One region of the Erwinia sp. genome, then DNA from elsewhere that is predicted to be linked to it. Evidence: predicted binding sites of a transcription regulator. Region 1 holds the regulator's gene; each other region holds the start of a gene.
What was found. The regulator CRP, encoded in region 1, controls carbon source genes, mostly activating them, when cyclic AMP is high. The targets are predictions, from matches to a motif close to ATGTGANNNNNNTCACAT.
Positions count from the first base shown of each region.

Region 2: a site for CRP is predicted at 3,901-3,918, ahead of pth (aminoacyl-tRNA hydrolase). Genes of this name have one in related genera too.
Region 3: a site for CRP is predicted at 7,336-7,353, ahead of glpT (glycerol-3-phosphate transporter). Genes of this name have one in related genera too.

Region 1 covers NZ_DALZCD010000191.1:827-8,231, forward strand. The annotation lists gene tsgA (MFS transporter TsgA) at 1-568, opposite strand, end outside; gene ppiA (peptidylprolyl isomerase A) at 835-1,407, shown strand; gene RTK32_RS14955 (putative adenosine monophosphate-protein transferase Fic) at 1,480-2,040, shown strand; gene RTK32_RS14960 (aminodeoxychorismate synthase component II) at 2,073-2,648, shown strand; gene RTK32_RS14965 (aspartate aminotransferase family protein) at 2,733-3,950, shown strand; gene RTK32_RS14970 (YccS/YhfK family putative transporter) at 4,068-6,143, opposite strand; gene crp (cAMP-activated global transcriptional regulator CRP) at 6,200-6,832, opposite strand; gene RTK32_RS14980 (OsmC family protein) at 7,137-7,405, shown strand, end outside.
Region 2 covers NZ_DALZCD010000098.1:3,370-13,723, reverse strand. The annotation lists partial or broken gene hemA (glutamyl-tRNA reductase) at 1-647, opposite strand, end outside; gene lolB (lipoprotein insertase outer membrane protein LolB) at 866-1,489, shown strand; gene ispE (4-(cytidine 5'-diphospho)-2-C-methyl-D-erythritol kinase) at 1,486-2,364, shown strand; gene prs (ribose-phosphate diphosphokinase) at 2,504-3,451, shown strand; gene ychH (stress-induced protein YchH) at 3,547-3,828, opposite strand; gene pth (aminoacyl-tRNA hydrolase) at 4,090-4,674, shown strand; gene RTK32_RS09870 (J domain-containing protein) at 4,736-6,094, opposite strand; gene RTK32_RS09865 (molecular chaperone HscC) at 6,094-7,791, opposite strand; gene RTK32_RS09860 (EAL domain-containing protein) at 7,997-8,638, opposite strand; gene RTK32_RS09855 (SulP family inorganic anion transporter) at 8,773-10,254, opposite strand.
Region 3 covers NZ_DALZCD010000009.1:6,949-18,246, forward strand. The annotation lists gene pldA (phospholipase A) at 1-184, shown strand, start outside; gene recQ (ATP-dependent DNA helicase RecQ) at 235-2,061, shown strand; gene rhtB (homoserine/homoserine lactone efflux protein) at 2,157-2,780, opposite strand; gene pldB (lysophospholipase L2) at 2,881-3,861, shown strand; gene yigL (sugar/pyridoxal phosphate phosphatase YigL) at 3,911-4,711, shown strand; gene glpQ (glycerophosphodiester phosphodiesterase) at 4,751-5,797, opposite strand; gene glpT (glycerol-3-phosphate transporter) at 5,794-7,137, opposite strand; gene RTK32_RS01530 (carboxylate/amino acid/amine transporter) at 7,470-8,321, shown strand; gene RTK32_RS01535 (DUF1456 family protein) at 8,763-9,242, opposite strand; gene metR (HTH-type transcriptional regulator MetR) at 9,396-10,337, opposite strand; partial or broken gene metE (5-methyltetrahydropteroyltriglutamate--homocysteine S-methyltransferase) at 10,473-11,298, shown strand, end outside.

The sequences.
Region 1 (7,405 bases):
TACCCAGCACCGGGAACTCAAAGCAGAGCGCCAGCACAAAAATAGCCACGTAAATCACCCCGATGCAGACGTAAACCCAATACCACGGCAGCGAACGGGCCAGCAGGGCGGCAGCAATGATGGGAAAAATCGTGCCTGCCATACTGAAGAAGGAGTCGGTAAACAGCAGGCGCGAACCGCGCTGACGGCCTTCATACAGATGGGTGATAAGGAAAGTACCAATGGACATGGTGATGCCGCTAACCACGCCAAGCACGAACATGCAAAGCGAAAAAACACTCAGCGAGTGGCTGGTCATCAGCCCCAGTACCGCAAGCACCATCAGCACGAAGCCGAAAATCAGCTGTCGACGCAGAGGAATGATTTCCATCAGCCAGGCGTTAAGAAAAACGGCGGCTAAAATGCCGGCATTCAGGAAGGTGAAGGTGTTGCTCATCTGCGCGACTGGCAGATGAAAATAGTCAGCGATATTCTCCAATACCATACCGGTAACGATTACTACCGCGCCGGTTAGCGCATAAGAGAAAAAGCTGATCCAGGTAAGCCCGATTCGATCGCGATTAGTCATAGTTGTGGCCCGTGGAGTCAAGAATTGTGAGGCAGAACGCTCACGCTAAGCGCGGGCAGTTTAGCCGGATTCGTGATCTGCTTAAATGAATAATGCAATTTTATCCGGAGATTTCAGGATGTTCGTGATGGATATCACCGTTTTTCACGCTGCGAAAGCGTTTGCTTTAATAAGGGCGACGTAAAAATAGGTAAAAGGCTGGCGCGGTGATAAGCGCCTCTTTACAATCAACTTTCGGCCTGTCGCCCTCAAGTAAGGAATTTTTTATGTTAAAACGTACTTTAACAGCGGTCGCCACCGTGTTTGCGTTATCCACGCTTTCTGCTTCCGCTCTGGCGGCAAAAGGCGATGCGCACGTGCTGCTGACGACCTCTGCTGGCAATATTGAGCTGGAGCTCAATAATCAAAAGGCCCCAATCTCGACGAAAAACTTTGTTGATTACGTCAACAATGGCTTCTACAACAATACCGTTTTCCATCGCGTGATCCCGGGCTTCATGGTGCAGGGCGGCGGCTTTACCGCTGATATGCAGCAAAAACCCACCAGCGCGCCGATTAAAAACGAAGCGGATAATGGCCTGCTGAACAAGCGCGGCACCATTTCAATGGCTCGTACTGCCGATAAAGACAGTGCTACCAGCCAGTTTTTCCTCAATGTAGCGGACAACGCTTTCCTGGACCACGGCCAGCGTGACTTCGGCTATGCCGTTTTCGGCAAAGTGGTAAAAGGTCAGGAAGTGGTGGATAAAATCGCTCAGGTGCCTACCCAAAACGTGGGGCCTTATCAGAACGTGCCGGTTAAACCTGTCGTGATCCTCTCCGCAAAAGTCCTGCCTTAACGCTCCGGTCGGGAGATTGCTGCTGATAATCAGCTAAGCTTTTAGCAGCAATCACCCCTTCAAGGAGATCTCATGTCCAGAAAGCTCACCGATAAACAAAAAAATACCTTCTGGCAGCAGCGTTTGCCAACCAATTTCCTGGCGAGCTTTTTGTTAACGGGTTCTCTGCCTGAATTGGGGGCACGCAATCCGGGCCTGCCGCATCTGCGCGCTATGCATCGCGCCCTTTTTCAGGATGTGCTCGAAGACGCAGGCGAGCTGCGCGAAGTCGATATCGCCATCGGCGATACGCCCTGCTGTCATTTTGAATATATTGAGAAAGAGGGCAACGCGCTGATGCAGGCGCTGGAAGAAGAGAATGGCCTGGCCGATTTGCCGCTGGAACAGATGGCAGAAAGGCTTGCCTGGTACTATTGCGAGCTGACCGTTCTGCACCCTTTTTTGCGCGGTAACGGGCGCGCCCAGCGCCTTTTCTTTGAACAGCTGGTTATTCACGCCGGTTGCGATATTCAGTGGAACCGGATCGACAGTGACCGCTGGCAGGCTGCCGTTAAGGCGAGCCTGGCAGGGGACTTATCGCTGCTGGCCGCCGCTTTCGGCAAAGTCATCAGCGAGCGTGACGAAAACGCGTAGAATAACGCCGTGTCTTTTTTTTCGGAGCCAGTATGCTGCTACTGATTGATAACTATGACTCTTTTACCTGGAACCTTTACCAGTATTTTTGTGAAGCGGGCGCAGAGGTGCACGTCAGGCGTAACGACGAACTGACGCTGGAGCAGATAAGCGAGTTGAAACCGGAGCGGCTGGTCATCTCCCCAGGCCCGTGCACGCCTGACGAAGCCGGTATCTCACTGGAGGCTATCCGAACCTTTGCCGGGAAGATTCCCGTGCTGGGGGTCTGTTTGGGCCATCAGGCGATTGCACAAGCTTTTGGCGCACGTATTGTTCAGGCGCGTGAGGTAATGCACGGTAAAACCTCACTGATTGAGCATAATAACAGTGGCGTCTTTTCCGGCCTGAACCATCCGCTACAGGTGACACGCTATCATTCGTTAATCGTTGAGGCCGCCTCGCTGCCCGCCGACTTTGAAGTGACCGCCTGGTCGCTGCGTGACGGGGAGAGGGATGAAATTATGGGCCTGCGCCATCGTTCTTTGCCGCTGGAAGGCGTGCAGTTTCATCCAGAAAGTATCCTCAGTGAGCAGGGGCATGAGCTGCTGCAAAATTTCCTCAGGCAATAAATTCAGTTGCCTTAAAGTGATTTTTTATGCATATTTTATGATTATAATTTCACATCTCTGTAACGTTAAAAAATGAGGTTGGCAATGGCAGCGGATAAATTAGCGGTAACTCGCTCGACATTTGACGAAGTAATTTTGCCTGTTTATGCACCAGCACAGTTTGTACCCGTAAAGGGAAAAGGCAGCCGCGTTTGGGATCAGCAGGGCAAAGAGTACGTCGACTTTTCCGGCGGTATCGCTGTTACCGCGCTGGGCCACTGCCATCCGGCACTGGTGGAAGCGCTGAAAACGCAGGGTGAAACCCTCTGGCACACCAGTAACGTCTTCACCAATGAGCCCGCGCTGCGCCTGGCCAGCAAACTGATTGCTGCCACCTTCGCTGAACGCGTGTTCTTCGCTAACTCGGGCGCGGAAGCCAACGAGGCGGCGTTTAAGCTGGCTCGTTATTACGCCACCAAACGCCATTCGCCTTTTAAAAGCAAAATTATCGCGTTTCACAATGCCTTCCACGGTCGTACGCTGTTCACCGTTTCCGTCGGTGGCCAGCCAAAATATTCCGACGGCTTTGGCCCTAAACCGGCCGATATTATCCACGTGCCGTTTAACGATCTTAACGCGGTAAAAGCGGTTATTGATGACCACACCTGCGCGATTGTAGTGGAACCCATTCAGGGCGAGGGCGGCGTGGTACCGGCTACTCAGGAATTTATGCAGGGGCTACGCGAACTGTGCGACAAGCATCAGGCGCTGCTGGTGCTGGATGAAGTGCAAAGTGGTATGGGCCGCAGCGGCAAGCTCTTTGCGTATGAGCATTACGGCATAAAGCCCGATATTTTATCTACCGCCAAAGCGCTGGGCGGCGGCTTCCCGGTTAGCGCCATGCTGACCACCAATGAGATCGCCTCCGTGATGGCGCCGGGTGTGCACGGCACCACCTACGGTGGCAACCCGCTGGCTTGTGCGGTGGCGGAAGCCGCGCTGGATATCATCAATACGCCGGAAGTGTTGAATGGGGTGGAAGCGCGCCGTGAACAATTTGTTGCCGCGCTGAAAGCGCTGGATGCACAGCTGGATCTGTTCAGCGATATTCGGGGTAAAGGCCTGCTGATTGGCGCGGCGCTGAAGCCACAGCATGCCGGCAAGGCCCGCGATATGTTGAACGCGGCGGCGGCAGAAGGCGTAATGATCCTGAATGCCGGAACGGACGTGATCCGCTTTGCGCCGTCGCTGGTCATTGAGCCGGCCGATATTGAAGAGGGCATGAACCGCTTTGCCACCGCCGTGAAAAAAATGCTGGCTTAAGTTGTCAGGCCGGAAGCCTTGCGCTTTCGGCCTCTGCCCGGCATTGTTCCCATTGCTCACCTGCCTTGCATCACGCCCTTGTCCTGTTCTGTAGCACGCTCCCGCTTGTTAACGTCCTTACGCCGATTTCCTTAAGCGGCGCGACAGCCAGCGTCCATGATGAGGGCGACTGCTCCATGCCAGCGAAGAAAGGGTGTGCATGACGGCAAGATGCTCCAGGATCCGCTTTATATGTCGCTCCATCACCGTCGTTGCTCCCTGAAGGGGAATGTCCACCTCCAGCACGCTGCTGCCGGAATCGGGGCCGTCATACTCCAGACGCTGCTGGCAACGCTGTAGGGCAATCTCGCAGGCTTGCAGATAGCGCTCAGCCAGCTGTGGCGTCAGCATGGTATGTTCACGCGCCAGAATGGTCATGGCGTTGATATGCTCAACGATAAACTGACTGTGCGTGACCCACAGCTTCATGTCGGTCAGATAACGCGCGTCGAAACCCGGTTCCTGCATCGCCTGATTTAGCGAGTTAAAGAGTGCATTATGCGCCTGGTTAACACGCATACGCTGCCAGGCGAGCTTCTGCGGGCTCTCTTCGTCGCCCAACAATTTTTGTAACGCTTCCTGATAGGTTTCCAGCGCGTCGTGCGCGTTCTGGCGTAGCAGGCCACTTTGCCACTGCGGCCACAGCCAGATCATGCCGCCAAAGGCAATCAGGCAGCCCATTAGCGTGTCCAACAGGCGCGGCAGCAGGAAGTCGGCACCGTTCAACGACAGCAGCTGAAGCGTGTAAACCGCCGTTACGGTAAAACCTATTGTCGCCAGCCCGTAGTATTTGCGGATAACCAGATAGCCCGCCAGCGTCAGCGTCAGCATAATCAGCAGGACGGCCGATTCCGGTACCTGAAAGCGCAGCGTTAGCGCGGCCACAATCAGCCCGCCCAGCGTGCCTAACGCACGGTGCTGAATGCGCACCCTTGTCGCGCTGTAGCCGTTCTGGCTAACAAACATTATCGTCATCAGCAGCCAGTAAGGTTTAGGCAGATTAAAGAACAGCGCCAGCGTGCTGGCAAAAGCCAGCATGACCGCAAATCTGGCGGCGGTACGTAACGCGGCCGATTTCAGCGACAGATAGCTTCGTATAGCGGAGAGCAGCGGCAGCCGCTTCTGGCGGTCCGCCATTAAATCCCGCTGATAAAGCGGGCGTTGTGTCCGTAATACGCGGGCGATGCGGCTGAAGTGCCAGGCGCAAAAGTTGCCGACCGGATTGGCAGGATGCTGCCGGGCGATTTTCTCCAGCGCCTGCAGCGGCTTATCCATGCTGAACCGGGCCGGCAGACGATGATAAAGAATATCGTCCGCCAGTTCGCGCAGTCTGGCGGCGATGGTCTGCGCGTTCCAGCGGATCACCGCCTCGGCACGGCTCTGCGCTACCAGCTTTTGCACTTCTTCCGGCTGGTGCAGGCTGACAGCAATGTGCTCCTGCAAATCCAGCGCAACCTGAAAAGCGCGGATCAGCCGCTTGTGGTGGTTATCGTTGCTGGCGGCCAGCATGTGCATTTGCTGATAGCAGGTATTAATCAGATCGACCGCTTTTTGCTGGCGCGCCAGCAGCGGCGGCAGCGTTTTCTCCGCATCCGCAAGCTGGGTCAGCAGGCTATATTTCGCTTCGCAGTAGTCGGCCAGCTCGCGATAAAGCAGGCTGAGCGTTTCCCGCATCGGCTGCTCTTTCCATAGCCAGAACCAAAACCAGTTAAAAAGGCCATACCAAACCGTGCCCAGAATATAGAGTGAAGGGGGCTGCCAGATAGGCATACGGCCCGCGAGGCTCAGGGTAAAGATACCGGCGATCAGCGCGCCGGGCAGCAGTCTGCCGTGCAGCGGGCTGATTTCACCGGTCACGCCCAGCAGCATAGCCATTGAAAACAGGATGGCGGGCAGGGGGACCGCTAAGTTGCCCAGGTACTGCAACAGAAAGCTGCTGAAGGCAAAAAGGCCGCCGCCGATCAGCAGACGCTTAAAGAAGCGTTTATGCGGCGTGTCCAGCCCGGCGATATTGCAGCAGGCGGGCACCATCGAGAACAGGAGGCCGTTTTGCAGATTGCCCAGCAGCCAGCCGACGGCAACGGGCAGGCAAAGCACCAGCGTCTGCCGCAGGGCATAGTTAACTTCGGGATGGTAGATGAGTCGGCGCCACATTGCTCTGTATCCGCTGAAAGGCGCAATGCATGCATTGCGCCATACAATCAGCGTAGCTAGCGTGTGCCGTAGACCACGATGGTTTTACCGTGCGCGGAGATCAGGTTCTGATCTTCCAGCATCTTCAGGATGCGGCCGACGGTTTCGCGCGAGCAGCCGACGATTTGGCCAATTTCCTGGCGGGTGATTTTAATCTGCATTCCATCCGGGTGAGTCATGGCATCCGGCTGCTTAGCCAGATTCAACAGCGTTTGCGCGATGCGACCTGTCACATCGAGGAAAGCTAAATTGCCCACTTTCTCAGAGGTCACCTGAAGACGACGTGCCATCTGTGAAGAGAGGCGCATCAGGATCTCCGGGTTAACCTGGATCAGCTGACGAAACTTCTTATAGGAGATTTCTGCCACTTCGCAGGCTGTTTTCGCCCGCACCCAGGCGCTGCGCTCCTGACCTTCTTCAAACAGGCCAAGTTCACCGATAAAATCGCCCTGGTTAAGGTAAGAAAGGATCATCTCCTTGCCTTCTTCATCCTTGATGAGCACCGCTACCGCGCCTTTGACGATGTAGTAAAGGGTTTCTGCTTTCTCACCCTGGTGGATCAGCGTGCTTTTGGATGGATACTTATGAATATGGCAATGTGACAGGAACCATTCAAGTGTCGGGTCTGTTTGCGGTTTGCCGAGAACCATTCGCTGTTATCCTCTGTTGTTATCGTGCCTAAATACAGGGGCAGAGTTCCCTGACAGGCGTTGAAATAGTCAAGCGCTTCCCATGCAGGAAAGTTATTCGGCTCTCTGTTGAGTGCCGGGCTCGTTATGTCGTCCCGTTTCGTCTGGTCTGTAGAGTACTGACGAAATACAGCCTTGTTTGTAGCACAGCTTTGCATGGGTGTCTTCTGTTGTCTCGCTTCAGCATAGCGCTAAATCTGCCGCTATGCTGTTTAGTGACCTTAAACCGACCGCGGCTTAACTGAATGAATTAGAGGAGTTTGTTATGCAGGCGAGCATAAAATGGGTGGAAGGGCTGACCTTTTTGGGAGGATCCTCATCGGGTCATCAGGTCGTGATGGACGGTAACGCGGGCGATAAAGCCCCCAGCCCGATGGAAATGCTGCTGATGGCGGCGGGCGGCTGCAGCGCGGCCGAAGTGGTGGCCATTCTGCAAAAAGGACGGTTTACCGTGGAGAACTGTGAGGTAAAGCTAACGTCAGCCCGGCGTGAGAAGCCGCCGCAGTTGTTTACCCATATCAACCTGCATTTTAT
Region 2 (10,354 bases), on a different contig from region 1:
CGGGTGCGGTTGGCGATGATCAGCTTCTGTACTTTATGCTCACGCAGATGCCGTGCCGCCAGCTCAATGGTTTCCCCCGCGCCGACCAGCAGCACGTTGACGGTCGACAGCGACTCAAAGATCTGCCGCGCCAGCGTACAGGCAGCAAAGGCAACGGAAACGGCGCTGGCGCCGATCTCGGTTTCCGTGCGCACACGCTTGGCGACAGAGAAGGATTTCTGGAACATTCTCTCCAGCTCGCTGGAGATAGTGTGACCACGATGCGAATCGGCGTAGGCTTTTTTCACCTGCCCCAGGATCTGCGGCTCGCCGAGCACCAGCGAGTCCAGCCCGCTGGCGACGCGCATCAGATGGCTGACAGCGTCATTATCATGGTGCCAGTAGAGGCTTTTGCGCACTTCATCGGCGCTGAGCTGATGATAGTCGCACAGCCATTTCACCAGCTGTTCCTGCAGATTTTCCTGTTGTTCAACGCTAAGGTATAACTCGGTCCTGTTACAGGTAGACAGCACAACGCCGCCCTGTACCAGCGGCTGAGCAAGCAGGCTGTCGAGAGCCTGATCCAGCGTATCCGGCGAGAACGTTACGCGTTCACGCAGAGCCACAGGAGCCGTTTTATGATTTATTCCGAGTGCCAGCAACGTCATGAGTCAGGTCTGGGAGATCCCACTGTTGATAGGGTTTTGTGAGGCGCATTCTACAAGATGAGCGAGATCAAGAAAAGCCACATTCGCCGTTCGCTGCGATTGATATGGCTATTCAGCACGAAACAGGACAAATTGAGTATTGACGCGCCTGCTGGCAGTCGATAGTTTGAACGGTTACTTTGCGCGTAAGCGCCTGAACGGAATCTGAGGAGTCCCCCATGTTTATGTCGAATCGCCGCCTGTTGCGGCTTCTTCCGCTTGCCAGCGTGCTGCTGGCTGCCTGTAGCGTTAATAAACCCCAGGGGCCCGGACAAAGCGTCACCTCGCCACAGTGGCAGCAGCATCAACAGGCTGTCGAAAAAATTACCCAGTACCAGACACGTGGCGCTTTTGCCTACCTGTCCGATAAGCAAAAAGTTTACGCACGTTTTAACTGGCAGCAAACCGCGCCGGATCGCTATCGTCTGTTGCTGACCAACCCGCTGGGCAGCACCGAACTCCAGCTGGATGCACAGGGCGACGTGGTGCAGCTGGTCGATAACAAAGGCAAGCGCTATACCAGCAACGATGCCGAGAAGATGATTTCACAGCTCACCGGCATGGATATTCCGCTTAACAGTCTGCGCCAGTGGATGATGGGACTGCCGGGCGAGTCGACCGACTACAAGCTGGATGACCAGTACCGCCTGCGCGAAGTCAACTACAGCCGTGACGGCCAGCAGTGGACGGTGACGTATCAGGCTTATGACAACAAGCAGCAGCCTGCTCTGCCGGTTAACATGGAGCTGCACGAAGGCGATCAGCGCATCAAGCTGAAAATGGACGGCTGGACGGTAAAATGACGGCAGTAGCTGAGTCAGCGATCGCTAAGTGGCCCGCGCCCGCTAAACTTAATTTATTCCTCTATATTACCGGCCGTCGTCCTGACGGCTACCATGAACTGCAAACGCTGTTTCAGTTTCTGGATTATGGCGATACATTAAGCATTCAGCCGGACAGTAGCGGTAAGATTACCCTGCTGACCCCGGTTGACGGCGTGCCGGACGAGGAAAACTTGATCGTCCGCGCCGCCAGGTTATTGCAGGACAGCGCCAGGCAACAGGGCGTCCTGCCGGAACAGGCAGGCGCGTCGATCGCTATCGAAAAACGGCTGCCGATGGGCGGCGGGCTTGGTGGCGGGTCTTCGGATGCTGCGACCGTGCTGGTAGCCCTTAATCATTACTGGCAAACCGGCTTCAGCTTTGAGCAGCTGGCCGCGCTGGGCCTGCAGCTTGGCGCTGACGTGCCGGTCTTTGTTCACGGCTTTGCCGCCTTTGCTCAGGGCGTTGGCGAAACGCTGACGCCGGTCGACCCGGCAGAAAAATGGTATCTGGTGATCCACCCTGGCGTGCACGTCTCCACGCCGGTCGTGTTTAACGATCCGGCGCTGATCCGCGACACGCCAGTAAGGGAAATCAGCCAGTTATTAACGGATATTTACCGTAATGATTGTGAGCCAGTAGTAAGAAAACGTTTTCGCGAGGTTGAACAGCTCGTTTCCTGGCTGCTAGAATACGCGCCGTCGCGCCTGACCGGAACCGGCGCTTGCGTGTTCGCTGAATTTGACACCGAGCCCGCTGCTCGTCAGGTGGCTGAGCTTGCTTTGAAAAAGTGGCAGGGCTTTGTTGCGCGAGGCGTTAACGTTTCGCCGCTGCACCGCTACCTTTCCGAGCAATAAGAGCTGTTGCGACCGCTTCACCCTGTTCCTGAAGCGGCGCGGCGCTCGATTACACCCGTATGGACCCGTCAGCGGTATACCGCCCAGTGCCGCTGACGCAGATGTTCATTCTCTGGACGCAAAGCCTGAGGTTCTTCTCGTGCCTGATATGAAGCTTTTTGCTGGTAACGCCACCCCGGAACTAGCACAACGTATTGCCAACCGCCTTTACACTAGCCTGGGCGACGCCGCCGTCGGTCGTTTCAGTGATGGTGAAGTGAGCGTACAAATCAATGAAAATGTACGCGGTGGTGATATTTTCATCATCCAGTCCACCTGTGCCCCTACCAACGATAACCTGATGGAACTGGTTGTAATGGTGGATGCCCTGCGCCGCGCTTCCGCTGGTCGTATTACTGCTGTTATTCCCTACTTTGGCTATGCCCGCCAGGACCGCCGCGTGCGTTCCGCTCGTGTCCCTATTACGGCCAAAGTCGTTGCGGATTTCCTTTCCAGCGTTGGTGTTGACCGCGTTCTGACTGTGGATCTGCATGCTGAACAGATTCAGGGCTTCTTTGATGTCCCGGTTGATAACGTTTTCGGCAGCCCAATCCTGCTGGAAGATATGCTGCAAATCGGTCTGGAAAACCCTATCGTCGTCTCCCCGGACATCGGCGGCGTGGTGCGCGCCCGCGCTATCGCCAAACTGCTGAACGATACCGATATGGCTATCATCGACAAACGTCGTCCACGCGCTAACGTTTCACAGGTGATGCACATCATCGGTGACGTGGCGGGCCGTGATTGCGTGCTGGTTGATGACATGATTGATACCGGCGGCACGCTGTGTAAAGCCGCTGAGGCCCTGAAGGAGCGTGGTGCGAAGCGTGTATTCGCTTATGCCACTCACCCTATTTTCTCCGGCAACGCCGTGGAAAACCTGCGTCATTCCGTGATTGACGAAGTGGTGGTTTGCGACACCATTCCGCTGCCGGAAGAGATCAAGGCCCTGCCGAACGTGCGGACGTTAACGCTCTCCGGCATGTTGGCTGAAGCGATTCGCCGCATCAGTAACGAAGAGTCTATCTCTGCGATGTTTGAGCACTAATTGATCTGCAGGGTGACCGCTGCGCAGGCAGCAGTTACTCAATAAAAAGCGGGACAGATTTTCTGTCCCGCTTTTTTTGTTTTTGCCGCCCGCCGTCAGTGGTGGCCATGGCCGGATGCGCGACGACAGCGCTTGTCACCGTAATGACGCACCCAATAATAGTGATCGGTTATTTTTTCGCGGCCGCTGATGCGCGCGCCCACCAGCCACATCAGTGCGCCAATAAAGATGGCAAAAATAGCGCCGTTGACCAGCAGCGAGGGCAGCTGCAGTTGCGGCAGTTGATTCAGGACGGCATAGCCAATGCCGGTTACCATGACCGCCATACCGATGACCATCAGGGCATTACCGGTTAAATTAGCGTGTCTGCGTTTCATTTGTCGCCTCCAGAAGCCAGTGCATTCCTGTGTGGTTAGTACCATAAGTTTATGCAATGGCTGAGCGATTCGTTGCGGGGCAGATCACAAGTACTGCTAAAAGTTTGACATATCTTTACGTACACTTCCCTGATTTTTCTATAGAAATAGTATTATCACCTTGTTCAACTATTGTGATTCAGCGCGCACTTTTGAGTTCTGCCGTCGCTCTTAGTACACTAGCGCCCTTCCCTGATGCAGCCTTTTTAGGAAAACAGATAAGTGAGCAGCATTAAACTGATTGTCGGCCTTGCCAATCCCGGCGCGGAATATGCCGCCACGCGCCATAACGCAGGCGCCTGGTATGTGGATTTACTGGCTCAACGACATAATCAGCCGTTAAAAGAAGAGAGCAAATTTTACGGCTACACCGCCCGGCTGAATATTGGCGGCGAAGATGTCAGGCTGCTGGTGCCGACAACCTTTATGAACCTGAGCGGTAAAGCCGTAGCGGCCATGGCAACTTTCTACCGTATCGCCCCGGAAGAGATCCTGGTGGCGCACGACGAGCTGGATTTGCCGCCGGGCGTGGCAAAATTTAAACAGGGCGGCGGCCACGGTGGCCATAACGGCCTTAAAGATATTATCAGCAAGCTGGGTAACAACCTGAACTTCCACCGTCTGCGCATTGGCATCGGTCATCCGGGCGATCGCAACAAGGTCGTGGGATTTGTGTTAGGCAAGCCACAGGCGGCAGAGCAGACGCTGATCGACAACGCTATTGACGAAGCGGCGCGCTGTACCGAGGTCTGGCTGAAGGAAGACAGGCTGAAAGCGATGAACCGGCTGCACAGTTTTAAGGGTTAAGGTGCTGGCGGCTGGCTGAGGAGGTAAGCTCGCTCAACCAGCTGCATACCCTCTCACCTTGTTAAGCAAAGAGCTTAAGCAGTTCTACGCCAGTCAGCACGAAGACGGCCAGGCAAAGTAGCACCCAGACAGCCGAAAACCATGAGAAATCCATCCATTCTATTAGCGCCCAGGGACTGGCAAAGATTCGGCTCATCACCTTGCCCGGGCAGCGTATAAAAGGGGTGTTTTGTGGCCATGCCGCCCAAAAAATTATAGACAGTATCAGTATCGCAAGCAGTGCAACCAGCACGACTGCGCCGGGTCCTGAAGGCGGTATGCCCACAATGGCGGCAAAGAACAGCCCGCCAAAAAATAACTGGATCGCCATCAGCGAGAAAATAAATTCGGTAAAGAGAAACCATTTTGCCCATTTCGGCCTGCTGTGAAGACCCAGCATTACGGCGTCATTGATATAAAGATAAAACATCACTGTCGCAACAGCGATAGTGCTGACGGTCGCATTGATCCCCGAAAGAGGGATAACCGCATTAAAGACTAACGCCCAGAATACCAGCAAAAAAATCCCCTGCCAGCTGAGCGTGGCACGAGGTTGCCTCAGAAAATGCAGCATCGGCTGATTCAGCCGGGGAACAATTTCCGGATAATAGTGCATCAGCGAGTTTGCATGGCGCGCCAGAAGGGTAAGCAAACCGGGTATCAGACGTATCCAGAAGGGCACCTTTTCGCCCTTGCTCTTAAGCAGACGAATCGCTGCCCTGTTAAGCAGCATACCGTGCTTCTCTTCTGCCTCCATCTCTTTCCATGCCCGGTTGATTTGCGTTTCGCGCAGTTGTTCCTGCAGCGCCTGCTGAATGGGAGAGGGAATAATATGGCTGTAATCGTACTCGTCCATTCCCCATCCCAGCAGGCCGCTGATGCGGTCGAGTAAACCCTCGGTCAAACCCGGCGTCTCTGCCAACGCGGCCGCAAGATGTTGATGGAAAAGTTGCTGCTGCTGCAGGCTCCCCGCTTTGAACACTTTCTGTGACAGGAGATTCATCATAATAATGCCTGTCATTTCTGTGTTTACCAGCTGGTACGCCAGTTTATGCAGCGCCTCTTCGCTGTAGAGTAAACCGGCTTCAGGAAGGGAGCCTGTTTCTTCAACGGTAAAGCTGTTGGCGACTTCACGCGCCTGTAAAAGAGGTTCAGGTTCGCTCTTCTGCCGCACCAGCGGTGAAACGTCAGCACTGATGTACTCATCATTAACGATGTCAGCCCGCGCCCACTGCTTTGCCTCATCAAACGCTTCCCGCAGGCGTTGGTAACCCTCAGGATCGCTATCCGGACGATGCTTTTTTAACTGGCGGGCATATGCGCGGCGAATCTCACCTTCATCACTCGTGGGTGATAACTCAAGCGTCTGCCAGATGCCCATTACAGCGCATCCTCTGCATACTGCTGCAGAAAGCGTTCGGCATTTTCTTTCGATGAGGCAATACGGCGAGGATCCTGACTTTCCAGCGCCTGTTCAAACTCGGTAGTCAGTCGATCTATCCATGCACGCTCATCGCCAAGTAAGCGTTCATATAAGCGTGCGCAGCGGGCGAGCAGTTCGCGATTTTCATAGCGTTCGCGGGGAGGCTGTTTGATGCCGGCAAGCATCTGTAAGCTGGCGGTGATTTGCTCTTCGCTCATCTGCCCCGGCACTTTTTCTATTACCATCCGGGCTGTCATCGGGCTACCGTCATAGCGGCATTCCACTTCAAGCAGGCCATCCAGCGTATAGGTAAAACGCACATCAACGGTTAATTCACCTGCCGGTCGGGGCGGCACATTAATACTCATTTCGCCCAGAAAGACGTTATCCTGTACTCTGCGCCCTTCTCCCTGATATATCTTCAGCAGGATAGACGGCTGATTATCGCTAACCGTGTTCACCGTCTGGCTTTTGCTTACCGGTAAAAAGGTATTGCGCTCAATAAGCGGCAGGAAAAAGCCGGGCTCAATCTGATTGCCGTGGCGTTTAATTACCTCGATACCCAAAGAAAAAGGCATCACGTCGGTAAGAATAATGTCTTCGACAGCCGCATCGGCCATGACCATTCCGGCCTGTATGCCCGCGCCGAGCGCAACGGCTTCGTCAGGATGGAGATCGTGGCGTGGGAAACGCCCAAAAAGTCGTGCAACAGTTTGCCGGACAAGCGGCATACGCGTTGCGCCGCCCACCAGCAATATGTGGTCAAGATCCTGAAGGGAAAAACGTGCATCGTGTAAAGCCTGCTGTATCGGATGCTGCAAACGCATCAGCAGCGGTTGGCAACAGGCCGCCAGTTGCCCCTCCGTCAACGTCCAGTTCCACCGTCGACCTTGCCATTCCAGCGAAGCTTCCGCCTCAGCAGCGTGACTCAGCGTTTGCTTCATGGTTTCCGCTTTTGCCAGCAGCTCGGCTGCCAGTCCTGGCGGCGAAGTTTTCAGTTCGGGATGCTGGCTTAGCATCCACTGTACAATCGCCTGTGAAAAATCATCGCCGCCAAGCCGGATATCGCCGCTGCTGGCGCGGACCTCCACCACCCCCTCAAACATATCAATAACGGAGACGTCAAATGTTCCGCCGCCAAGATCGAAGGTGAGGTATTTCTGCTCACGATTTTCCAGCAGGCCAAAAGCGAGCGAGGCGGCGGTGGGTTCATTAAGCAGGCGCATAACGTCCAGGCCAGCCAGTCTGGCTGCATTTTTAACTGCCCGACGCTGTACATCATTGAAATAGGCTGGCACGGTAATAACGGCGCGCGTCAATTTTTGTCCAAGCCAGTTTTCCGCATCCTCTTTAAGCTGGCGTAACAATAATGCCGACAACTCTTCAGCACGAAATTGTCTTGAGCCAAGCGTAAGCAGGACCTCAGTGCCCATATAACGCTTAAAACTCGCCTGCGTTAGCCCAGGATGCGTTTGCAGCCGATCGCGCGCTGTACGGCCAATAATAAGATTAGCCTGCTCATCCAGGCCGACAACGGAGGGGGTTAATACCTCGCCCCATTGATTGGGAATTAAAACAGCCTCACCCTCTTTCCAGAGGCAAACTGCGCTGTTAGTGGTGCCAAGATCAATTCCCATGACATAATTAATTAACATGAGTTGTCCTCACTTCCCTGTGGAAAGCATTCAATTACAGATAAGACAATTTTTGTTACTAAGGAATAACGCTTTTATTCATTTAAATAGCGGGTACCTGTTATCCAGACGCCCTGCCAGGATCAAAAGGCTCACAATAAAGTCTTTTACGGAACAAACGAAAAAGTATGTCAGATGGCTATTCATTTCCGACAGTGACTCGTTATTATCTCCCTTCGGTCCCGTCCAGCGCACCCAGCTCCATGCTTTGAGCATAATACCCCTGTACGCCCCAGACTTTATTGGACAACAGCTTATCCAGCTGCCCGGCATTTTCTACGCCGCCTACCAGCACACGGTTGGTATAGCGACGAATATGAGCAATCAACACATTAAAAAATGGGCGTCTGACATTGTCGAGATAAAACTGCCTGTCCAACTTAACGACTTCAAACATCTTCGACTGCAGCGCATTCAGGTTGGCATCGCCTGCGCCCAGATCCCCCAGCCATAAGATATTCAGCTGATCGGTCAGCGCCCGCAGCAGCGGGTTATTAGGGCCGTCGTGCAGGTTGGGAAAATCTTCGGAAAGCTTTAGCCGCAGGAAAGGCAGCTGGTTAAGAATTTGGTGAATAAAAGGCGATTCCGTTACCGCGCGGGCCAGCGGAAAATCGATGGTCAGGCAGCACAGCAGTCCATGTTGCTGAAAATAATCCGCATAGCGTTCTACCGTTAACAGCTGATCCAATAATCGGCTCTCGGCGTCCCCGGTTTGTGGTGCGTTCTGGTGTGGTAAAACGGTAAGCTCAAGCGCAATCAGCTCGCCGCTAAGAGAATGAATTGGAACGTAACAATAGTTATTTATCATACTTTATAGCCAGCTCAGGACGTCCTGCCAGTGATTATATTTGTCTTATCGCCAAAAACCAGTGATTTCATCTAACTTACCGGCAAGCATGGCGATTTTATATATATCGGCAGGACCAGCCTTAGCTTTATGCTTTAGTCACCGTCGGCCGCAACTTTATAATCAGGCGCATCCAGCTCGTGACTACAGAAAGGCCCTGCCTGTTTTAACAGGCTGATGCAATCTTCACTAAGATGCCGCAGCCTGACGCTTTTGCCCTCCGCCAGATAACGGGCGGTCAGTTTATCGATAGCCTCGACGCCGCTGGAATCCATCACCCGCGTACGCGCAAAGTCAATGACGACTTCCTGCGGATCTTTTGCTGGCGTAAACAGCTCCTGGAAACTGGCGACGGAGGCGAAAAACAGCGGGCCTTCCAGCCGATAGGTTTTCCGATCTTCACCTTCTTCCTGGTCCAGTATGCTGATACGGGCATGCTGCCAGGCAAAAACCAGTGCGGAGATAATCACGCCAAAAATGACCGCCATCGCCAGATCGGTATAGATAGTGACCACTGTGACGGCAATCATTATCACTGCATCGGGCTTAGGCATTCGCTTAAGGCGGCGCAAAGAACTCCACTCAAAGGTGTTGATACACACCACAAACATAATGCCCGCCAGCGCCGCTACCGGCAGCAGGGCGATATATTTTGACAGGCTAACAACAAACAGGATCAGCAGGACTGCACCCACCAGGTTTGAGATCCGCCCCCGCCCACCGGAAGTGAAGTTAATGATTGATTGCCCAATCATCGCACAGCCGGCAAAGCTGCCAAAAAAGCCGCACAGCGTGTTGCCGATGCCCTGCGCCACACACTCTTTATTCCCGTTGCCTTTTTTACTGCCCATTTCATCCAGTACGGCCAGCGTTAACAGCGATTCTATCAGCCCCACCAGCGCGATAATGACCGAATAAGGCAGCACAATTTTCAGGGTGGCCAGGCTTAGGGGCGCTTCCGGCAAATGGAAGAAGGGTAGCGTGCCGGAGATATCAGCTAAATCCCCTACCCGTTTGGTATCCAGCCCAAAGCCTATCGCAATCGCGCTGATGGCGATCAGGGCCGCCAGAGAACCGGGAATGACTTTAGTCAATTTAGGAAACAGCCAGACGATCAGCATGGCCAGCGCCACCAGGCCATACATAAGCGGCCCCTGATTTTTAATCATCGGAAGCTGCGCCAGCGCGATAACGATAGCCAGACCATTAACAAAACCATAGATAGCCGGCTGCGGCACCAGGCGGATAAATTTCCCCAGGCGGAAAAGGCCAATCGCCAGCTGGATCAGCCCGGCAAAAATCGTCGCCAGCAGCACATATTCGTAGCCGTGAGTCTGAATAAGACTAACCAGCACCACCACGATTGAGCCTGCCGCGCCGGAGATCATCCCCGGTTTGCCGCCGAACAGCGCGGTGATCAGGCCAAGGATAAAGGCGGTATGCAGACCGATTGTCGGTGACAAACCGGCCAGCAAAGAAAAGGCCGTGGCTTCCGGAATAAGGGCCACAGAGACAACAGCGCCCGCCAGCACGTCATTTTTGACGTCGGCAGCCCTGAGGTTGCTCAGTTTGAACATACAGATTTCCGTTTTTATTAAATGCAGGTGATTACCGCGCCGCCATTTTGGGACACAGTTTGACCTCGTCAGGAAGACGAGAAGCGCAACAGACGTTGCC
Region 3 (11,298 bases), on a different contig from region 1:
CCTTCAGGGCAACTATAACTGGAACAGCGGCTTTGGCGGCGCGCAGGCTGGCTGGAGCTATCCGCTTACCGAGCATGTCCGTTTCTATACGCAAGTCTTTAGCGGCTATGGTGAATCACTGATTGACTATAACCACCGCCAGACCAGGGTCGGCGTCGGCGTCATTCTGAACGACCTGTTTTAATGCTTTTCGGGTGGCCATCACGCGCTGCCCGCCATCAAGTTGGAGTACACGTGTCTACGGCTGCAGTGATCAATCAGGAGATGCTGACGCAACAGGTTTTGCAAGAAACCTTTGGCTACCAGCAATTTCGTCCGGGGCAGCAAACCATTATTCAGGCGTCGCTGAAAGGGCGTGACTGTCTGGTGGTCATGCCGACCGGCGGCGGTAAATCGCTTTGCTACCAGATCCCGGCGCTGGTGCGCGACGGGCTGACGCTGGTGGTGTCGCCGCTTATCTCATTGATGAAGGATCAGGTCGACCAGCTGCTGGCGAACGGCGTGGCCGCCGCCTGCCTGAACTCGACGCAGACGCGGGAAGAGCAGCAAGAGGTCTTTGCAGGCTGCCGCACGGGACGCATCAAGCTGCTTTATATCGCGCCCGAGCGCCTGATGATGGATAACTTCCTGGACAATCTGGCGCACTGGAATCCGGCGATGCTGGCGGTGGATGAAGCCCACTGTATTTCACAATGGGGCCACGATTTCCGACCTGAATACGGCGCGTTAGGCCAGCTACGTCAGCGGCTGCCGGACGTCCCGGTGATGGCGCTGACCGCCACCGCTGATGAAACCACCCGTAACGATATCGCGCGTCTGCTACAGCTTGACGATCCGCTGATTCAGGTCAGCAGCTTTGACCGTCCCAATATCCGCTACACCCTGGTGGAAAAATTCAAGCCCACCGAGCAGCTGATCCGCTACGTGCAGGACCAGCGCGGCAAATGTGGCATCATCTACTGCAACAGCCGGGCAAAAGTGGAAGATACCGCCGCGCGTCTGCAAAGCCGCGGCCTGAGCGTAGGTGCTTATCATGCCGGGATGGACAACGTCCATCGTGCCCGCGTGCAGGAAGCCTTCCAGCGCGACGATCTACAAATTGTCGTCGCCACGGTGGCTTTCGGAATGGGCATCAACAAGCCTAACGTACGCTTTGTGGTGCACTTTGATATCCCGCGCAATATCGAATCTTACTATCAGGAAACGGGCCGTGCCGGTCGCGACGGGCTGCCAGCAGAAGCACTGATGCTCTATGATCCGGCCGATATGGCCTGGCTGCGCCGCTGTCTGGAAGAAAAGGCACCGGGGCCGCTGCAGGATATTGAACGTCACAAGCTGAACGCAATGGGCGCCTTTGCGGAAGCGCAAACCTGTCGCCGTCTGGTGTTGCTGAACTACTTTGGCGAAGGGCGCCAGCAGCCCTGCGATAACTGCGATATCTGTCTCGATCCGCCGCGCCGTTATGACGGCACGGTAGAAGCGCAAAAAGCGCTTTCCTGCATTTATCGCGTCGGCCAGCGGTTTGGGATGGGATACGTGGTGGAAGTCCTGCGTGGCGCCAACAACCAGCGTATTCGTGATATGCAGCACGACAAACTGCCGGTTTATGGTATTGGTCGCGATCAGAGCCACGAGCACTGGATAAGCGTCATCCGTCAGCTCATCCATCTGGGGTTTGCGACGCAAAATATTGCGATGCATTCCGCGGTACAGCTGACGGAAGCGGCGCGTCCTCTGCTGCGTGGCGAAACGCCGCTACTGCTGGCGGTACCGCGTATGGTTAGCGTCAAGCCGCGCGGCGGCAGTCAGAAAACCTTCGGCGGCAACTACGATCGCAAGCTGTTTGCCAAGCTGCGCAAGCTGCGTAAAGCCATCGCCGATGAAGAGAACATTCCGCCTTACGTGGTGTTTAACGATGCCACGCTGATAGAAATGGCCGAGCAGATGCCGCTGACCGCCTCAGAAATGCTGAGCGTCAATGGCGTGGGCCAGCGCAAGCTGGAAAGGTTCGGCAAACCTTTTATGGTGATGATTCGCGAGCACGTTGACGGCGAAGAATAGGCTGACCCGAGCGAAGTAAAGCCTCATTCGCCGGCGAGCCGGGAGAATGAGGAAAGGGCTAAGACAGAGGTGTTCCCGCGTAAGCGCTCACGCCATCAGGCAATGCGTCTGGCACAGGCCAACAGCGCGCCTACCGCCATAAACATGCCGCCAAACAGGCGATTTAACAGCTTCATCTGCTTTGGCCCTTTAATCCAGGCCGCGATCCGCTGCGCCAGCGTGGCGTAGCCAATCATCACGATGATATCGACCACGACCGTAGTGACGCCCAGAACCAGATACTGCATCGCCTGCGGTTGGTGAGGGAGAATAAATTGCGGAAAAAGCGCCGCCAGAAAAACGATGCTTTTCGGGTTGGTGAGGTTAACCAGTACCGCTCGCTTAAACAGCTTGCGGCGCGGCATCGCTTTGGCAACTGCCTGAAGATCTATCGCGCCTGCCGATCGCCACTGCTGGATACCCAGCCAGATCAGGTAAGCCGCGCCCGCCCATTTCAGCACCTCGAAAGCCAGCACGGATTGAGAAAACAGCGCGCCCAGGCCGATACCAACCAGCACAATATGCATCGCCAGCCCGACCTGCAGGCCGGAAATGGAGGCCGCCGCGCCGCGATAGCCATGGCTGATGCCGGTGCTCATGGTATTGATTGCGCCGGAACCCGGCGAAAGGCTTAAGATGCTGGTCGTCAAAAGATAGGCCAGCCACCATTGGATGGTCATTGGGTCAGGCTCCCTGATAGCGCAGAAGTATGACACAATACGCCATTGCGGCGGCGCAGGCTATGGGCCGCGTGGAATGAAAAAAGCGGAGGTCGGGTCAATGAAAAAGCATGGCTGGCGAAATCGTGAAAAAGCGTTTGCCGCTTTCGCCACCGGCCCGCTGCTGGACTTCTGGCGGCGACGGGAAGAAGACGAATTCATCGGCGTGGAGGATGTCCCTATTCGCTACGTCCGCTTCACGTCACCGCAACACAGCCGCGTTATCCTGATTTGTCCGGGACGTATTGAAAGCTACGTAAAATATCCGGAGCTGGCTTATGACCTGTTTCACTGCGGTTATGATGTGATTATTGTCGATCATCGCGGACAGGGCCGTTCCGGTAGGCTGCTACAGGATACGCATCGCGGCCATGTAGAGCTGTTTGATCACTATGTCGAAGATCTGGAAACGCTTTATCTGAACGCGATCCACCGCCGCCATTACCAGCATCGTTATGCGCTGGCGCATTCGATGGGCGGCGCGATCCTGACGCTGATGCTGGCCCGGCAACCGCTGGCCTTTAACGCTGTGGCGCTGGCCGCACCGATGTTCGGTATTTTTCTGCCGATGCCGCTGTGGATGACGCACTGTATTTTGAACTGGGCGGAAAAACGCCCGCTGGTGCGCGACGGCTATGCGGCAGGCACTGGCCAGTGGCAGCCGAGGCCGTTTGGTATGAACCAGCTGACCCACAGCCGCGAGCGGTATCGGCGTAATCTGCGCTTTTACGCCGACGATCCGGCATTGCGTGTTGGTGGGCCGACTTATCATTGGGTCAGAGAAGGGATTCTGGCCGGAAAAAACATTCTGGCTCAGGCAAAAGAGATTAAAACACCGCTGCTGCTGTTACAGGCCGGCGCGGAAAAAGTGGTGGATAACCGCGCGCAGGATCTCTTTTATCAGGCCATGAAAGCGGCGGGAAACCCTTGCGAGGGCCCGCTGACTATCGCAGGTGCGCGTCATGAGATCTTGTTTGAAAAAGACAGTATGCGTGCCGAAGCGCTGGAGGCCATTACGGCATTTTTTGCCCGGCATCCCTGATATTACTGCTCAGATATAGCAACCGTATCTCACCATTGACAGAGGTTTTATGTACCCGATTGTTGCTTCCGATCTCGACGGCACGCTGCTGTCGCCGGATCACCGTTTATCCGCTTTCGCCCGTGAAACGCTCCAGCTGCTGACGCAGAAGGGCATTCATTTTGTGTTCGCTACCGGTCGTCATCACATTGATGTCGGACAGATGCGCGACAGCCTCGGTATTGATGCCTATATGATTACTTCGAACGGCGCACGCGTGCACAATACCGCAGGCGAGCTGATCTTCAGCCACAACCTGGAAGAAGATATCGCTCGTGAACTTTTTGCCCTGCATCACAGCCACCCGGATATCTATACCAACGTCTATCGCGATGAAGAGTGGTTCCTTAACCGCCATCGCCCGGAGGAAATGGATTTTTTCCGCGAGTCTGATTTTAACTACCAGACCTATCAGCCGGATTCGCTGCCAACCGACGGCATCAGCAAAGTGTTCTTTACCTGCGCTAAGCCGGAACTGCTCGTCCCGCTGGAAGAAGCGCTGATGGCGCGCTGGGGCGATCGCGTCAACGTCAGCTTCTCGCTGCCGACCTGTCTGGAAGTGATGGCGGGCGGCGTTTCCAAAGGCCACGCGCTGGATGCGGTTTCCGGCCTGCTGGGCTTTACGCTGGAAGAGTGCATCTCTTTTGGCGACGGCATGAACGACAAAGAGATGCTGAACATGGCGGGCAAAGGCTGCATCATGAGCAACTCGCACCAGCGCCTGAAGGATCTGCTGCCGGAACTGGAAGTGATCGGCACCAACGCGGATAACGCGGTGCCGAACTATCTGCGCAAACTCTATAACGTCTGAAGCTGACAAAAGCCGCCTCTGGCACAGAGGCGGCCATGTTTATCGGTTCAGAAAGTGTACGGCCTTGTCCGGGAAGTCAGTAAAGAGACCGTCTACGCCCGCCTGGTAATAAAGCGCGTCGTAAAGCTCGTCAACGCTAGTCACCCAGTCAGGCAGCCGATCGGCCCGTACGGTATAAGGGTGCACCACCAATCCGTTCTGATGTGCCTCTTTTACCAGCGGCGTAAAGTGAATTACACCTTTGGTCGACTCCTCAGCAACCAGCATGTGGTAGTCAGGACCGACACCGTCTACATAGCGGGCCAGCGTTTTCATCGCGCCGGGCTGCAGCATCCAGTCATAGCTGTAATTGACCCATTTACCGTTTTGCTGCTCCTGCGTCTCTTTCGAGTCCGTTTCGGTAATCAGCTGTACCAGCTTAAGGTTCATGCCCCTCTGCGGTTCCAGTTCCGTCTTAATGCGCTTGATTTCGTTATAGTCAAAGCATTGCAGATAGACATTGTCGCTTTTCGAGGCATAGCCATACTGCTTAAGCACATCCAGTACTTTTGCCGAAATATCCTTACCCTCCTGACGATGGAACCAGGGCGATTTGATTTCGGTATAAAGGCCGATATTTTTGCCGGTCGAGTGATTCAGGCCCTGAATAAACTCAATTTCTTCAGCAAAGGTGTGCACGTGGAAGTCCGATTTGCCTGCGGGAAAGCGCTGTGGATAAGTCTGCACTTTTTTACCGTCTTTCAGCGTAAAGCCTTCAGTAAAATGGAGCCCTTTGATTTCGGCCAGCGTGAAGTCGATGGCGTAGTAACGTCCATCCTTTCTGGCACGATCGGGGTAACGCTCCGCTACATCCGTCACGCGATCCAGATAATGATCGTGCAGCACCACCAGTTGATCGTCGCGTGTCATCACCAGATCCTGCTCGAGGAAATCGGATCCCTGGGCGTAAGCCATCGCTTTGGCGGGAAGAGTATGTTCTGGCAGGTAGCCACTGGCGCCGCGATGGGCAATAACGATTTTATGCGTGTCCGCAGCTGTGGCGCTAAGTGAAGCGCTCAGCAGCAGCATGCTTATCAGCTTTTTCATTGCGTTGCTCCTTTCCCGTGCTTGTGTTCGCTCAACATGGTGATGACCAGCAGGACAACGGCCAGCACGCCGCCGCCGATCATGACGATAAAGCCGCCGTCCCAGCCGAAATAATCTACGGTGTAGCCTACGATAGCGCTGGCGGCCACCGAGCCGCCGAGATAGCCGAACAGGCCAGTAAAGCCCGCCGCCGTTCCCGCTGCCTTCTTCGGAGCCAGCTCCAGAGCATGCAGCCCAATCAGCATAACTGGCCCATAAATCAGGAAGCCAATCACGATCATGCAGCCCATATCCACAGCCGGATTGCCGGGCGGGTTCAGCCAGTACACTATCGTCGCCAGCGTTACCAGCAGCATAAAGAAGACGCCCGTCGCGCCACGATTTCCTTTAAATACCTTGTCGGACATCCAGCCGCACAGCAGCGTGCCGGGGATACCGGCATACTCATAAAGAAAGTAGGCCCAGGAAGATTTATCCAGCGTAAAGTGCTTCACCTCTTTTAAATAGGTGGGCGACCAGTCGAGAATGCCGTAGCGCAACAGGTAAACAAAAACGTTAGCCAGCGCGATATACCAAAGCAGCCGGTTGGGTAATACGTACTGCATGAAAATTTGTTTGGCAGTCAGTTCCTCTTCCTGGCTCTTATCGTAATCAGGCGGATAATCGTTTTTATACTCTTCTATGGGCGGCAAGCCGCAGGACTGCGGCGTATCACGCATGAGCGCAAAGGCGATGACGGCTACCAGGATGGCGGCGAAAGCAGGCATATAGAAGGACGCTTTCCAGTCGTTAAACCAGTACATCCCCAGCAAAAACAGCAGCGGAGGCAGGCCGCCCCCGACGTTGTGCGCGCAGTTCCAGACGGAAACAATGCCGCCGCGCTCCTTGTGTGACCACCAGTGCACCATGGTACGCCCACAGGGCGGCCAGCCCATGCCCTGAAACCAGCCGCATACAAACAGCAGCACAAACATGACGGCAATGCTGGAGGTGGCCCAGGGAACGAACCCCATAAATAGCATGACCAGCGCGGCCAGAATTAATCCCGCGGGCAAAAAGTAGCGTGGATTAGAGCGGTCAGAAACGGAACCCATAATAAATTTAGAAAAACCATAAGCGATGGAAATACCTGAAAGCGCAAAGCCCAGGTCGCCTCGTGAAAACCCCTGTTCGATGAGTGAAGGTATTGCCAGGGCAAAGTTTTTCCGAACCAAGTAATAGGCTGCATAACCGAAGAAAATGCCAAAAAATATCTGCCAGCGTAATTTCCGATAAAGCGGGTCGATCTCACTGGTGTTGACGCGCGTTCGATGCGCCGCAGGTTTAAAGACAGATAACATAAGAGCCTCCGATGGCAATTTATATTTGCTTTTTTGCGTGATGGAGCAACCGATAATAGCTATGAGATGTCGCGGACAGAGCCTAAAAGAAAAAAGGCGGCTTCGCTGTGAAAGAGAACTCAAATGTTACATTTTTATGACAGTAAGATGATTTATGCGGCACGCTTCTCTTAATGCTTTTGGTAACGGTTGAAAAGAGTGTGAGCCGTTTCACTTAATTTGGCCGCCCATATTGGGTTGCGCACTTAATGAGCAGATGTAAACCAGATATTTTCCCGTCGTCAGGGTGATTTCGCTACACTGTGCCCACTTTTTACTATTGAGTTTTTATCGTGATCTTATTGATAATAACCACTGTCCTGTGGGCCTTTTCCTTCAGCCTTATTGGCGAATATCTGGCTGGTCAGGTAGACAGCGTCTTTTCCGTGTTGGTCCGCCTGCTGCTGGCCGCCGTGGTTTTCCTGCCTTTTCTACGCTGGCGCGGTTACCGCCCGTCCACGCTGCTGCTTTATATGGCCGTAGGCGCGCTCCAGCTGGGCATCATGTATCTGTTCAGCTTTGAGGCTTATCTCTACCTTAGCGTTTCTGAGCTGCTGCTGTTTACGGTTATGACGCCGCTCTATATCACCCTGATTTATGATCTGATGAGTGGACGCGGTATTCGTCCCGGCTATGCGCTGAGTGCGCTGCTGGCCGTGGCCGGTGCGGCGATCATTCGTTATGACAAAGTCAGCGACCACTTCTGGTTTGGCCTGCTGCTGGTACAGCTGGCCAATATTTGTTTTGCCGTGGGGATGGTGGGCTACAAGCGCCTGCAGGAAACGCGGCCGATGCCGCAGCACGTTGCTTTTTCCTGGTTCTATATGGGCGCGGCGCTGATCGCCGTTATCGCCTGGTGCCTGTGGGGGAATCCACAAAAGCTGCCGACCACGACGCTGCAATGGAGCATTCTGATCTGGCTTGGGGTAGTGGCCTCCGGGTTAGGCTACTTTATGTGGAACTATGGTGCGACACAGGTTGATGCCGGCACGCTGGGCATTATGAATAACATGCACGTGCCGGCGGGCTTGCTGGTTAACCTGGCTATCTGGCAGCAGCAGCCGCACTGGCCGAGCTTTATCGTCGGCGCGGCGGTGATTTTCGCGTCGCTGTGGGTGCACCGGCACTGGGTGATCCGGAAATAACATAACGTTAAGCAGGGTATATCACGTCCTGCTTAACGTGGCTGTTTAGCCGGTTATCAATCCTGCAAGGTCGCTATTTTACTCATCGGCAGCTTAATATTTTTCTCAATCGTATTTACCAATACGCGGCCCGTCTCTGCTTTTGCTCTCCTTACCCGTTCGTCGGTTTAGCCCCTGCCTGACAGCAGAACTATTTTACAAAAGTGGAGGGCGAGCTGGAAATAATTACGGTGGCAGCCTGAATTTTGCCCGTGCCGCTAATAAAGTCGACTTCATTATTATCAAGTTTTCTCATAATAAATGCTTTTTCATGACTTACGTATTTACAGTGCGTAAATGCCGGATAGATATTATGAGGGTGGATTTAAGCTGTCGGGAAGAAGAGGGGAGACATTATCGTGAGCACACTTGCTGGCAGGCAGCCCGGAGGCTGCACACGCTTTAAGCTTTTTTCGCCGGGGCAGGGCGTAATTTTATCGTCATCCCTTTCAGGAAATTCCTTAAAATCTGATCGCCGCATTCACGATAGTTTTTATGACCCGGCTTACGGAAAATAGCGCCAATTTCAGACTGGCCTACAGCAAAGTCAACCGTTTTAAGGACGTCGATAATATCCGTCGTTTTTAAATCGAAAGCGATGCGCAGTTTTTTAATAATAATATTATTCGTCATCTTGCGTTCGATAGAAGGGGCTGGCGCCTCTTCGCTTTTGCCACGGCGTTGGAAAATCAATCCGTTCAGGAAATAGCCCATTAGCACGTCCGGACAGGCGCGAAAGCCCGCTTCATCTTCTTTTTTCAGGAAGCTTTGCATTTCCGCTTCGCTGACTTCACTTTCCGCCAGCGCCAGGATGCCCACCATCTGAGCATCGCTCAGGCTCAGCATGTAGCGCACACTGCGCAAAACGTCATTATTGGTCATAAAAATCTCATGGGTTCAGGATCGTTGGCCGCATTATAGAGACAAATGGCGCTGGATAAAGGAATACCGTTAGCAAAAAGGCGTGCAGCCCGTGTATGACACGAGTGCGGCTGCAACGCCGCGCAAAAGTAAGCGCCAGTCGGGACGGGGCGCTCAGGAGTGGCTCAGGGAAATCGGTAGCGGCGTGCCGGGTGCGGACGCATCTCTGACCAGCGGCAGGTGCTCGCAGGCGTGCTGTCGGGCAGAACGGATAAAGGCTTCCACTACCGCCTGACGCTGTTCGCCATCGCGCACGGCGGCGTATAAACGGCTCCATAAGCCCTGTCCCAGCGTTTTGGTGACAACCAGCCCCTGGTGCTCGAAGCTCTCCACCACCCAGTGTGGCAGGGCGGCAATACCCATACCTGCCGACACCATCTGAATCAATAACAGCGTATTGTCCACGTTTTTTAACGCCGGGCTGACGCCTGCAGGCTGCAAAAAATGGCGCCAGATATCCAGGCGCTGGCGCTGCACCGGATAAATCATCAGCACTTCGCTGGCCAGATCGGCAGGAGAAATATGGTCAACCTGTGCCAGCGGATGATCGGGCGCCAGCACCAGCCGCACCTCAAAATCAAACATCGGCGAATAGAACAGCCCGCTGCGCGGCAAAATATCGGACGTCAACACCACATCCAGTTCACCCTGTTGAAGCGCGGGCTGAGGATCGAAAGTTACCCCGGACTTAAAGTCCATAACCACTTGTGGCCAGCTCTGGCGAAAATTATTCAGCGCTGGCGTCAGCCATTGAATACAGCTGTGGCACTCAATAGCGATACGTAGCGTGGCCTGATGCGGTTCGTGGCACGCCTGTAACGCATGCTGGATCTGCGGTAGTACCTGCTCGGCAAGCTGCAGCAAAATTTCACCCTGCGGCGTAAAGCGCAGCGGCTGGCTTTTACGCACAAACAGGCGGAACCCCAGGCGCTGCTCTAAATCGCTGAACTGATGGGACAGGGCCGACTGCGTCTGATGAAGCTGAGCGGCGGCGGCGGCCAGCGAACCGCTGTTGCGCAGCGCTTGCAGCGTTCGCAGGTGTTTGAGTTCGATCATGAGAGTCCTTCACATCGACAGTGAACAATTTGCGCTTGTGGTCAATACAGTACCTGCGGATTATAGATGTGTAAACATCTGGACGTCTAAAACCCCGATTGCCACAACGGCGGGCGGTAACTGAGGAACGCATTGATGACTATTTTAAACCATACGCTCGGCTTCCCCCGTGTTGGGTTGCACCGGGAACTGAAAAAGGCGCAGGAAAGCTATTGGGCAGGCAAGATACCCCAGGAAGCCCTGTTGGCCACAGGTCGCGAGCTGCGCGCGCGCCACTGGGAGCAACAGAAACAGGCCGGAGTAGACTTGGTGCCCGTTGGCGATTTTGCCTGGTACGATCATGTGCTGACCACCAGTCTGCTGCTGGGCAACGTGCCCGCCCGCCATCAAAATAAAGATGGCTCTGTCGATCTGGATACGTTATTCCGTCTGGGACGTGGCCGTGCGCCAACCGGCGAGCCTGCGGCTGCGGCCGAAATGACCAAATGGTTTAATACTAATTATCACTATATGGTACCGGAGTTCACCAAAGGCCAGCAGTTTACGCTTAACTGGACGCAAATCCTGGACGAAGTGGATGAAGCACAGGCGCTGGGCCATAAAGTGAAGCCAGTGCTGCTTGGGCCGGTCACTTATTTATGGCTGGGCAAAGTCAAAGGCGAGCCGTTCGACCGCCTTAGCCTGTTAAAAGATATTCTGCCGGTGTATCAGCAGGTTTTGAGCGAACTGGCGAAGCGCGATATCGAATGGGTACAGATTGATGAGCCAGCGCTGGTATTGGAGCTGCCGCAGGCCTGGCTGAACGCTTTTAAACCGGCCTACGAGGCGCTGGAAGGGCAAACCAAACTGTTGCTGACAACCTATTTTGAAAGCGTTAGCACCAGTCTGGACACAATCGTTAAGCTGCCGGTGCAGGGACTGCATGTCGATCTGGTGCACGGAAAAGATGATATCGCGGTGC